Regions from separate parts of the Staphylococcus sp. mip270_02 genome, predicted to be linked through region 1. Evidence: riboswitches for the same ligand, from Rfam matches in the RefSeq annotation. Region 1 holds a riboswitch; each other region holds the start of a gene.
The links. Region 1 has a riboswitch for thiamine pyrophosphate ahead of ACW5YJ_RS02495 (thiamine phosphate synthase). Riboswitches for the same ligand answer to the same signal wherever they lie in the genome.

Region 1 (3,218 bases):
AGGTGATAGTAGAATTCCATTGCGATAATGGCCAGTAATGACAAATAAGTCTTTATCCACTTCATCCATAATAGGCTGTTCATTTTGACAATAAGGTCGTATACCTGACCACTGGTTTATAATTTTTCCATTTTTCAAATCAGGTATATAGTGCAAAGCTTGTGACTTAAGCCATGATTTCCCTGCATTAGACACCCCAACTGAGTAATCATCAAAGTAACTTGTTGCACCGACTAAATATCTATTCTTTAATTTAGGGACGACATAGCAACCATTTGTCAGGAACATGGTAACGCCCAAATTCAAATCAGGTTGTTCTACCAATAATACTTCTCCCTTTACACCACTAACCGCTTCACAGGGTAAATATTGCTGTAAAAGTTTGCTTGTCCAAGCGCCACCCGTGACAATTAATTTTTCAGTATAATAAGTTCCACTTTGTGTATCCACACGGTATCCGCCTTTTCCGGCTTCAATATGGGTCACAGTTGTTTGATATATCCTATCTATATGTCGATGTGATAGTGACTTCAGCAACGCTTTGGTATATCGGTTTGCATTGATTTGATTATCTTCAGGCATATAAATACCATTTGCATGTTTTGAAGTAATGACCCCGTTGGACATGTGCTGAACATCAGTCGGGCTAAGATGTTCTACAGATGTAAAATGTTGTCTCAAGAATTGATATTGTTGTTCGATTTTTTTATTATCATAATGATTCGTAGCCAATTTTATTAATCCGCTATTTAAATACTCAATATCCACGCCAACCTCTTCAAACAAACTATCTCTTAGAGGTTTGAACATCTTTTGAGAAGTTGTTGCTAAACTAAACAAAGCACGGTTTTCGGTAAATTCATTTTGCGCACCTAACATCCCACCCGCTTTATAAGATGCATGCTTACCTGCTTCGTCTCTATCTATCACAGCTATATTCGCAAAGGACTGGCTTAACCCACGTGCGATTGACATGCCCATGACTCCAGATCCAATAATAATGACATCATACATGTCCATCCCACACTTCCTTCATATTCATGAGTTTATGTTTAGAGTATTGATTAAAAATAGAAATACCGGCTATGCCTGAAAATCCATTAGGTAAGGAAGGCAAAGTATGTTGATTAATACCTCCAATTGCAATAATCGGAATATCAATTTGTAGCGCTTCTTCAACTTCCGTCTTTGCTCTAGGCTTTTGTTTAGATTTAGAAGGTGTTTCAAATACGTGTCCGAACAACACAAAATCTATCCCTAAATATTTAGCGTTAGCAATAGCATCTTTACGATGCGTAGACATACTCACTTGTAAATTAGGATAACGAGTTTGTATTTCCCTAATAGAACGGTCATTTTCTCTAAAATGAATTGCAGACAAGTCACATCGTATGATTACCTTGATATCGCTATGAATAATAATCTTATCCTTAGGGAACTCATTTTTTAGTAATTCATGAACCCACTGAATTAGTTCTTCAGTATTCATTGGCACTCTTATTAATAAGTAATCAATAACACCTTCGATTTCACAGTAATGCTTAATATGTGATTTAGACAAATCTTGATATGGTGTAATAGCAATAAACAATATATTCACCCCAAAATAAAAAAAACGTTATTTTTCCTGGTGGAAAAATAACGTTATATGATTACTTCTATCATAGAAAACGCCACTTTCCTACGCCAGTGCGAACTGGATCAGGTTCTAGGAATCCCTCAGTTATTACTTCGGTCTCAGCCTTTATCAAAGGCACTTCCAGTGGTTTCTATCTATTAAATTTTCAAATTAAATGTTCATTTCACATGTTTTAGCGATTACTTACAATCTAACTTATAATGATTTACTTTTCAAGTATCACTTTGACATTTGTAACACATGTTTCTAATATTAGCTGATATTATTATGCAATTTCACACCTATAAAGACAACTCTAACAAACGTGCTGTTATAGACCTGGTCTGACGATAGACTTCTTGGTATATTTCAAAATATTCAACATAGCGTTTGTGATGAGCTTTATTTGGAAGAAAAGTTCTATCATAGACAATAAATTGATTAACTACATCTTCTATATTTTCATACCAACCCAAACCGACAATAGCTAGCATTGCAGCCCCCATGCAAGGCCCTTCCTCATATTTCAATTTACTGACTTTCGCATTAAATATATCAGCTTGTAATTGTAACCAAAAATCATTTTTCGCACCTCCGCCAATCGAGGTAATATGCGTTATGTCCTTCCCTTTTTCACGTAAATATACCAATGTTTCATACAATGAATAAGTAATACCTTCAATTACTGATCTAGCTATATCTGCATTTGTATGTAAAGTACTTAACCCGATAAAGCTACCTCTAATTTGGGAATCGCCATGTGGTGTACGCTCACCTGAAAGATAAGGTGCAAATAACAACCCTTCACTGCCAATTGTAGATTCACTTGCTAAACTTAAAATTTGATTGAAAGTTAAGTCAGGAAATACATGCTTTTTTAACCAATTCAAACTATCTCCAGCAGCAAGTGTCACACCCATTACATATGATTTATCTTCGACAACATGATTGAAATAGTGCAAATTATGGCGATACGTCTTTCCTTCACCTTCTTCACAAGTTAATAACGTACCAGAAGTCCCAATACTGCATAATGTATCGTTGGATTTGATAACGCCAGCACCAAGTGCACCACATGCATTATCACCACCACCAGCAAAAACAGCTACCTCATCTTTTAATCCTAATGATTTAGCTAGGCCACTTTCTACATATCCCACAAAATCTCCGGATGATACGAGTGAAGGATAAATATCGTGAATACCAAATTGTGAGCCAATTGCCTTCGACCAATTTTTTTGTTTTGGATCCATTAATAGCGTGCTTGAAGCATCTGAATATTCCATATTTATTTTACCGGTAAGCTTAAACCGCACATAATCTTTAGGTAATAAGAATGTCGCTATCCTGTTCCAATTATTAGGCTCATTATCTTTTATCCATAGCAATTTCGTTAGTGTAAAGCCTTCTAATACCGGATTTGATAACACATAATTACCAAATTGTTGTTCAATTGTTGCGCACTGATGTGTTGATCGAGTATCATTCCACAATATTGCATTTCGAATCGGTTTATTATTGCTATCTAATGCCACTAAACTATGCATTTGACCAGATAACGATAAGGCACGAATATAGATATCATTTAACGTGTTGTTAT
Region 2 (3,218 bases), 1.5 Mb from region 1:
TGTTTGCTTGATCAAAGTTCCAAGCCACAGCATAGACTGCATCTGCGTATTTAGTTGCCAATTCGATACCAGGATCCGATGCACCGGCTTGCATTGCAACAGGTTTTCCTTGGGGGCTACTTGGTGTAGTCAATGGTCCCTGAACACTGAAATGTGAACCTTTGTGATTGATAGGATTGATTGCAGAATTATTAATTAAATTATTGTCTTCTTTATTATGTAAAAAATCATCAACACTCCAAGATTCAAGTAATTGATTCATCACTTGAGCAAATTCATCTGCTTTTTTATAGCGTTCTTCGTGTTCGGGCAAGTGGTCCATACCATGGTTCTCAGCTTCCAAATCTGTCATTGAAGTTACTAAATTCCAACCAGCGCGACCTTGACTAATGTGGTCAACACTTAATAATTGTCTAGCGGCTGTAAAAGGGTTAGAAAATGTACTAGATATAGTAGCGACTAGTCCAACATGTTGAGTAACTTGTGATATAGCTGTTAAATTAACTAGGGGATCGAACCAAAATGCAGGCATATCACTTTTAGAATTAGCTGGAAATGATTGGTTGTCAGCAAAAAATATAGCATCAAATAAGCCTTGTTCTGCAATTTTTGCTAACGACTGATAATATGTAATATCACCAATACGTTCAATGCTTGAATGAGGCATGCGCCATGCAGCTTGATGGTGACCACATCCATAGATGAGTACACCGATGTTTAGATGTTGTGATTGTGTCATAGAATAATTAGTCCTCCTTATTAATTCATTGTTAAGCCGCCGTCCACTGTAAAGTTCTGACCTGTAATGCCATCAGATTGATCCGATACGAGATATGCAACCATATTAGCTACATCTTGTGGTGCGGTAACATTTTTAATAGGTGTTGTTTGAGCAATTAAATCAAAGACCTCAGTTGATGTAGTTGCACTTGCGTCGGTTGTTTTTAATAAACCACCAGATACTACGTTTGATGTGATACCATATTGACCTAATTCGGCAGCCAAATTACGTGAAAATCCAATTAATCCCGCTTTAGCTGTTGTATATTCATGATAAGGGACAACAGGGTTTTGAAATAAATTCGTGCCTATTGAGATAATCTTACCTTTTTTTCTTTGAATGAATTGAGGTATAACGCTTTGACATACATTGAAAGCTGCTTTTAATGTACCATCAATTTGTTGCTGGTAATCATCCCATGAAAGATCTGCAAATGCTTTTTGTTGAACAGGATCAAATTTAAATCCAACTAATGCATTATTAATTACAACATCTATCTGACCAAAATATTGTGTAGCTTCATCAACTAATCTGTCAATTTCATTTCGTTTTGTCACATTTGCTTGTATAGCGATTGCTTGTCGAGTTCCAATTTCATCAACAAGCTTTTGTGCAGCATGTTCACTATTATGATAGTTTATTACAACGTTATGACCATGCTGAGCTAGTGTTTTTACTATGACTGCACCTAATCCACGGCTACTGCCAGTTACTATTACGTTTTTTTTCATTATATACACCCCTTAATTTTCAATAAAAAAATACACAACCCTTCCGAAAGAAAGTTGTGTATTAGAAATAGCAATATATGTATAAAAAGTGCTTCAAAAAGCTTTTGAAATATGCTAGACTTCACACTTTCCTCCGCTAGTTCAAACTAGATCAGGTTCAAAGGGTTTGAGTCAGACTCATCTCAGTTAGAAACACCCCTAGTGCATTTGGTTATTTAATTTAACTTCAATGTATATTTTTTAGTAGTTAATGTCAAGTTTAGGATGATTTAAGATTTTATACAATATCATTTTGAGATGAAGAAAAGAAATTTGAAGAATATTGAAATTGGTAAAGAAGAAACTCTTTACAAAGTTGGATATTACTGTTATCATTATTTCTTGTAGAAAATAAAAACTATGAAAATTAAAGGAGCGAATATAAATGGCAGTTAAATTACGTTTAACACGTTTAGGTTCAAAAAGAAATCCATTCTATCGTATCGTAGCAGCTGATGCTCGTGCACCACGTGACGGTCGTAATATCGAACAAATCGGTACTTACAACCCTAACAATGTAAATGCACCAGAAGTTAAAATCGACGAAGAATTAGCACTTAAATGGTTAAAAGATGGTGCGAAACCAACTGATACAGTTCATAACATTTTATCAAGAGAAGGTATCTTGAAAAAATTTGATGAGCAAAAATAATTTTTAACCTAATATACATTCTGTATATTTGTAAGAGTACCTCAAGAGGTACTCTTTTTTTATTGAGAAATATCAAATAAAATTCAACAATAATGAAAAACGGCGATATATCATAGAACCTTTATTTTTTAAATATAATGAGTCACAGTGATCGAACTTACATGTTATAATGAGCTAATAAAATAGCGAATATACATAATCAAAGATAAATGAATTAGTCAAACTATTATGGAGGAACATATATGAAAGTTGAAGTAGGGAAGATTGTAAATACACATGGGATAAAAGGAGAAATCAAGGTAAAATCCAATTCAGATTTTACCGATATACGTTTTCAACCAGGCGAAATTGTTGAGATAGAACGTAAAGACAAAGAATCATTAACATTTACAATTTCATCATATAGAATGCATAAAGGACTTCATATGTTAACATTTGAAGGAATCAATAATATAAACGATATTGAACATTTAAAAGGTGAAACATTAGTTCAAGAACGTGATCATGAAGAAATTGAATTAGGTGAACATGAATATTATTATTCAGATATTATTGGTTGTACGGTCTTCGATGAAGAAGATACTCCAATTGGTCGTGTGATAGAAATTTTTGAAACAGGCGCCAATGATGTTTGGGTCGTTAAAGGAGATAAAGAATATTTAATACCTTATATTGCAGATGTAGTTAAAAAAATTGATGTCGAAGGTAGACGTATTCAAATCTCACCAATGGAAGGATTGTTAGATTAATGAAGATTGATTATTTAACTCTATTTCCAGATATGTTTAATGGCGTGTTAAACCATTCTATTCTTAAGCGTGCTCAAGAAAAAGATGTGTTACAAGTCAATACTGTAGATTTTAGACATTTTGCAGAAAATAAACATAATCAAGTAGATGATTATCCTTATGGTGGTGGGCAAGGTATGGTATTAAAGCCTGAACCTATATTTAATGCAATGGATAGTATCGACAAGACAGCTGACACGAGAGTGATACTAATGTGTCCTCAAGGA
Region 3 (3,218 bases), 720 kb from region 1:
TGACCTGTGATTTGAAAATGATTAGTATAAAGTTATAAAGGAGGTGACATATGATTAACAACATTGTCATAGTAGGGAGATTAACCAAAGACCCTAAAATTTATGAGAAGGAGGGGAATAAATTAGCTACAATGTGTGTAGCGATAACAAGAAATTATAGAGATAAGGACCAAAATACCATTTGTGATTATCTATATTGTAAGGCAGTTGGTAAAATAGCTAATAATATCGAACTATATTTAAATAAAGGATCACTTGTGGGAATTACTGGTCAAATGCAATCAAGAAAATATGAAAAAGAAGGGCAGATGCATTTTGTATCAGAACTTTTTATCGAAACGATTAAATTTATGTCTCCGAGAAATAAAGATGAAATTAGTGAATTTCATGAAATATTCCCTATAGAGCAAGTTTGTAATTCAACTAAAGAAAAAAGTCTACAAGATAATGAAATATACGAAATTGTATAATACTCCCAATTTAAACCTACCTCAAAATTAACCCACCCAAATCTATATACATTAAATCCTACTATCAATTATACTTCTTCAGGCTATTCCTCTTAATATAAGTAAAAAAGAGGGGTAGCTTTTTAAATATAAAGAGTTTTGAGAAATAGGAAAGAAATATAGGCATTAATCATCCAGAATAATCAGATAAATTACAATTACATTACATACTATATAACGATGAAATATTCTGGAAAACTTTCACAGTAGTATTTAAGTAGAAAAAAATTAATTTCAAAATATATTTATATGTAATTTAATCGTAAAAAAACTACAGGTTTTTTCATTTCTCTGTAACCTACTATAGTTTTATGAATGTTATAGTTGTACTTGCAAATTAATCATAAATAACTTATTTACCTTATAGGAGGACTTTTTTACAATGAAAAAAACAGTAATCGCATCAACTTTAGCAGTAGGACTTGGAGTAACAGGATTTGCAGCAGGAAATTCAGCTGACGCTGCTGAACAAGGTGTAGACAAAGCTCAATTAGCGCAACAAGCACTAACTAATCCAGAATCATTAAACGAAGCACCAGTTCAAGAAGGTGCATATGACATTAATTTCACATATAATAATACAAATTTTAATTTTTCTTCAGACGGTGAAAACTTTAGCTGGAGCTACGGAGAAGGTTCAAGCGAAGAATCAAACACGTCAGTAGAACAAACTACAGATAATAATGCACAAGAAGAGCAAGCTCAACCAGCTCAAACTGCTACAGAGCAACCAACACAAGAAGCAGCACCTCAAGAAGAAACAACACAACAACCACAACAAGAAGCAACTTCACAATCTTCTTCTAGTTCAAATGAAGCTTCAGAAGGTTCATCAGGTGTGAATGCACACTTACAACAAATTGCACAACGTGAATCAGGTGGCGATATTCATGCTACAAACCCATCATCAGGTGCTTCAGGTAAGTTCCAATTCTTACAAAGCACATGGGATTCAGTAGCACCAGCTCAATATCAAGGTCAACCAGCTGCTAATGCACCAGAAGCAGTACAAGACGCTGCAGCGCAAAAACTATATGATGAAGTTGGCGCTTCACAATGGGTAACTGCATAATTTAACAGTACCCAAATAAAGTATCTTATTAAAGCCCTCGACATAACTATATGTCGAGGGCTTTTTAGCGTATAGAAAACACGCTAGTAGAGTGTATAAAGTTAAAGATTAATATGATTTATAAAATAGTCATATTTCTAGGGGAGTAATTAATCTAATGAAATCATTTTAACTTAATATAATTTTACACCTTCGTTTTATATAAACTGTTTTATTGCAATAGGTGGTATACTTTGATATGTTTTAGATAAATATAATATATAAAAATCTACTAGGGGAGCCTTTTGGCTGAGATGATTTACATCAGACCCTTACAACCTGATTTGGTTAATACCAACGTAGGAAAGTAGTTTAATTATAGTTAAATTGCTATACCTTTCTATTAATTAACTACGTTCCTAGTTGGAATGTAGTTTTTATTTATAGGAGGAAATCATTTGTTATTTTCAGAAACGTTAAAGAAAGAATCACAAAATATTATAGATGATATTTATAATGATCCATTTATTCAAGAAATGTTGAACGGTAATTTACCTATTGAGGCAACAAAATTTTATTTACGTGCCGACGCATCGTATCTAAAGGAATTTGCTAATATATATGCATTGCTTATTCCAAAAATGAATAAATTAGAAGACGTGAAATTTTTAGTGGAACAAATTCAGTTTATTGTTGATGGTGAAGTGGCAGCACATGAAATATTAGCTGAATATGTTGGAGAAAATTATGATGATATTGTAAGTGAAAAAGTATGGCCACCAAGTGGTGACCATTACATTAAGCATATGTATTTTAATGCGTATGCAAAGGAAAATGCAGCATATACGATTGCTGCTATGGCACCTTGTCCTTATGTTTATCAAGCTATTGCTCAACGTGCATTAGAAGATAATCAATTAAATAGAGATTCGATATTAGCAAAATGGTTCGATTTTTATAGCACTGAAATGGATGAATTGGTTGATGTATTTGATAAATTATTGAATAAATTAACTGAAGCATGTACTGTGGATGAAAAGCATGAAATAAAAATGTGTTTTTTACAAAGTACAATTCATGAACGTAATTTCTTTAATATGTCATATATTGAAGAAGATTGGTTATATGGAGGGGAATAGAATGAAAAAACCAAAAATTGCTTTAACCATTGCAGGTACTGACCCAACTGGTGGTGCCGGTGTAATGGCAGATTTAAAATCTTTTCATGCTTGTGGCGTGTACGGGATGGCCACTATAACGAGTATTGTAGCTCAAAATACGAAAGGCGTACAACATATACACAATTTAGAAACACAATGGTTATCTGAACAACTTAGCAGTGTTTTTGATGATGAGTTACCACATGCAATTAAAACAGGGATGATTGCATCAAAAGATATGATGAAAGTTATTCAAGAGTATTTAGTAACGTATCCTGATATACCATATGTTATAGATCCAGTTATGCTAGCAAAAAGTGGAGATTCATTGATGGACGATGATGCTAAAAAGGATTTGCAAAATATTTTATTACCTTTAGCTACAGTCGCAACGCCAAATTTACCTGAAGCAGAAGAAATCACTGGATTGACGATAGAGGATGAAGCGTCTATTTATAAAGCCGGTAAAATTTTTATAAATGAAATTGGTAGTAAAGG
Region 4 (3,218 bases), 1.2 Mb from region 1:
AATAAGATGACACGATCCATATGTTGCCATATATGATTCACTTTATGTTCGACAATGATTACTGTTTTATCTTGCCAAAGAGCTTTAATTTTTCCCCATAATTCTGCAGTCGATTCAACATCCAACATTGCAGTAGGTTCATCTAAAAACAAGGTTTTCGACTGTTGTAATATCGTTTCGGCAATTGCTAATTTTTGTTTCATACCGCCACTTAGCTGATTAATGTATTGGTTTTTATCAACTTTTAAATCTACGGCTTTTAATGCATTATCTATACGTTTATCCATTTCGTGACGAGGGATTTGTTGGTTTTCTAAAACAAATGCTAATTCTTCGTCAACTTTAGGCATACAAAATTGACTATCTGGATCTTGAAATATAACACTACTGGAATCATCGATAATTAATTCGTCATATTTAATAGGTAAATCAATAAGATTTGGTACAATGCCACTTAATACATTTAATAAAGTGCTTTTGCCAGAACCTGATGGTCCTAGTAATAATACTTTTTCGTTTTCTTTGATTTGGAGTGTTAAATGATCAAATATCTTTTTCTTACCGTTTGGATATTTTAATCGTAAATTTTTTGTAGCTATCAACGTGATTGCTCCTTATAAATTATCATAGTCACTTTTTGTGGCAGGTCTGAACAATTTGGTTACTCCCGTTTGATCCAATGCTTTTACTATATAGTAGGAAATTAGGCCGGCAACGACGACGCCGCTTATAAGTCTGAATCCGATATATAACGATAGATTCCAACCTACAACTTCACCTAAATAACCATAAGCAAAGTCTAAAGGCAATGTTGAAATAGAGGCTAAGAGACCAGCGAGCATTGCTACCATTGCTGAACGAGATTTATATCTGAAAATAGCAAATATAATTTCACATGCTAAACCTTGTAATAAGGCATAGACCATAGTTGCAATATCAAAACGACCCATGACAATAGTTTCTCCGGCACCAGCAGCAAATTCGGCTAATATTGCAATGCCAGCTTTAGGAATAATAAGGTATGCGACGATAGCAGCCATGAACCAAGCGCCATATGTTAATTCTTCAAAATGTAACCCTGTAACTTGTAACGCTTTATACACAAAATTCCAAATGTTGTAAATAATTGCAAAAACAACAGCAATTAGCACAGTCACTAGAATTTCTGAAAGCTTTAATCCTTTTGACATAAAAAATCCTCCTAATATAAAAACGCACAACCTTCTAGAAAGTTGCGCGTTAAAATATAGGCATACAAATACCTGAAAAATAGGTGATTAGTACACTTTCCTACGCTAGTTTCATCTAGATCAGGTTCAAAGGGTTTGAGGGTATACCTCATCTCAGTCACAAAACACCCCTAGTGCGAATGATTAATTTAAATTTAACTATAATGTATGACTTTTAAGGCATAATGTCAAGGCTGCCTATTAAATTTAATATATAACATATGTACTTTACTTCTATATAAGTTAATAATTATTTCGCTTTAATCAAATTAAAAATTGCTCATATAAAAAGGTAGTGAGCTATTTTATTTATATCAACCATCCATCTTAATCGTATTAAATCCCAATACATATGGTATTTACGTCTGAAGATATTGTCTTCACACATATAATACATATCTAATGCAATGGCGTTGAAAAATTACAATAAAGGTGAGGCTGGGACATTTATTATGACCCAGCCTCACTTGTCGGATTTACTTTTATATTTTAAAGCATGTGAAACCTATATTATTGAAAAATTTAGTCTAATGAATCTTGAACATTCTTTTTAGTTTCTTCTGTACTATCTTCAGCAGTTTCTTTCTTATCTTTTAATTTATCTTCTGCTTCTTTTGCTTGTTCTGCGGCTTTTTTGTTTAATTCTTCTTTACTCATAGATTAAACACTCCTTTTAAAGTATATGACTTCTATAAAGTATATATACCACAACTTAAAAAAATCAAACAAAACTAGTGATTTAGATTTTAGTCTTAGTTATAATCAATTTATTGTTTAATTGAATGATATAAGTGGAAAGTTGACTATACATCGATTTATATCATACTATGGACGTATTTATTAAATTGTTAAAGACAAGAACTAATTGTTAATATATAATAACTTTTGAGGTGAATGGTATGTCTTTTTTGAAGAAACACGCTGAGATATTATATAGTTATATTATAGGCATCGTTTCGCTTTTCACAGGTCTCATCATTTTAATCAATTTACCTTTAATTGATAAATTAAATAACAAGGGTAAAATTGACTTACATATTCATAATGTATGGGATTTTATAAACGCATTTTTTGGTGAAATAATTAGAGTGATAAGCAATTATATAGGTAATTTCCCAGTATTTAGTGCCATTATAATCATTTTATTTGGTATTGGTGTTGTTTTGCTTGGTTTTACTCTATTTAGAACAACAAGATACGACTATGATATTTCAATATTCTTTTTAGTTATTGGTATATTATTCTTTATTATCACGTTAATATTAATGACTCAAGTTTATAGCTTTTTTGCTATTATTTTCGTAATACCATTTGCAATTCACATTGGTTACATCGTTTATAAGGACGAGTTAAATACGGAGCATAGAAAATACCATTATCTTTGGATTATTTTCAGTTATGGTTTTAGTTATTTAATTACGCAAATTGTGCTATACGGAAGAATTGATAGTGATAAAATTATACCGATTGATATTTTAAGTGTGAACACATTTTTCATAATTATGTGGTTATTAGGTCAAATGTCAATTTGGAACTTCTTATTCTTAAGAAGATCTCTTCCATTAACTAAGCAAGAACTTGGTGAAGAAGAACCAGAATTATCAAGAACAAGTAAAGGCACAGTAACGAATCAAACGAAAGAAACTTGGAAAAACTTACAAGATAAAACAACAGAATTTACTAGAAAAACACGTAGAAGTGTAGATATTCAAAAAGTAAGAGATAAAAAGGATAAATTCATTACAAAGTGGAAAGATAAAATAGATATTCAAGAGGATGATATTCCTAATTGGATGAAAATACCAAAATGGGTAAAATCAGCATATGTAGAATTGTTTTGTGGCGCAGTGCTATTATTTTTCACTTTAATTGAATTTAACAATAGAAATTCATTGTTCGTTTCTGGCAATTGGGAGATTTCTCAAACGCAATATGTAATTGAGTGGATAACATTGCTAATCTTAATGTTTATTATCATTATTTATATAT

Region 2: it holds a riboswitch for thiamine pyrophosphate, as region 1 does, so the genes downstream of both, ACW5YJ_RS09770 (3-oxoacyl-ACP reductase) here and ACW5YJ_RS02495 (thiamine phosphate synthase) in region 1, are expected to answer to the same signal.
Region 3: it holds a riboswitch for thiamine pyrophosphate, as region 1 does, so the genes downstream of both, tenA (thiaminase II) here and ACW5YJ_RS02495 (thiamine phosphate synthase) in region 1, are expected to answer to the same signal.
Region 4: it holds a riboswitch for thiamine pyrophosphate, as region 1 does, so the genes downstream of both, ACW5YJ_RS10810 (ECF transporter S component) here and ACW5YJ_RS02495 (thiamine phosphate synthase) in region 1, are expected to answer to the same signal.

Annotation. Positions count from the first base shown of each region.
Region 1 is NZ_CM132934.1:562,547-565,764, reverse strand. It holds gene ACW5YJ_RS02500 (NAD(P)/FAD-dependent oxidoreductase) at 1-1,014, opposite strand, end outside; gene ACW5YJ_RS02495 (thiamine phosphate synthase) at 1,007-1,600, opposite strand; TPP riboswitch at 1,662-1,771, opposite strand; gene xylB (xylulokinase) at 1,921-3,218, opposite strand, start outside.
Region 2 is NZ_CM132934.1:2,080,523-2,083,740, reverse strand. It holds gene ACW5YJ_RS09775 (LLM class flavin-dependent oxidoreductase) at 1-739, opposite strand, end outside; gene ACW5YJ_RS09770 (3-oxoacyl-ACP reductase) at 760-1,512, opposite strand; TPP riboswitch at 1,624-1,722, opposite strand; gene rpsP (30S ribosomal protein S16) at 1,937-2,203, shown strand; gene rimM (ribosome maturation factor RimM) at 2,446-2,952, shown strand; gene trmD (tRNA (guanosine(37)-N1)-methyltransferase TrmD) at 2,952-3,218, shown strand, end outside.
Region 3 is NZ_CM132934.1:1,283,492-1,286,709, forward strand. It holds gene ACW5YJ_RS05860 (single-stranded DNA-binding protein) at 51-470, shown strand; gene ACW5YJ_RS05865 (transglycosylase family protein) at 892-1,581, shown strand; TPP riboswitch at 1,845-1,943, shown strand; gene tenA (thiaminase II) at 2,019-2,699, shown strand; gene thiD (bifunctional hydroxymethylpyrimidine kinase/phosphomethylpyrimidine kinase) at 2,701-3,218, shown strand, end outside.
Region 4 is NZ_CM132934.1:2,282,221-2,285,438, reverse strand. It holds gene ACW5YJ_RS10815 (ABC transporter ATP-binding protein) at 1-602, opposite strand, end outside; gene ACW5YJ_RS10810 (ECF transporter S component) at 615-1,190, opposite strand; TPP riboswitch at 1,271-1,372, opposite strand; gene graF (glycopeptide resistance-associated protein GraF) at 1,752-1,886, opposite strand; gene auxA (lipoteichoic acid stability factor AuxA) at 2,129-3,218, shown strand, end outside.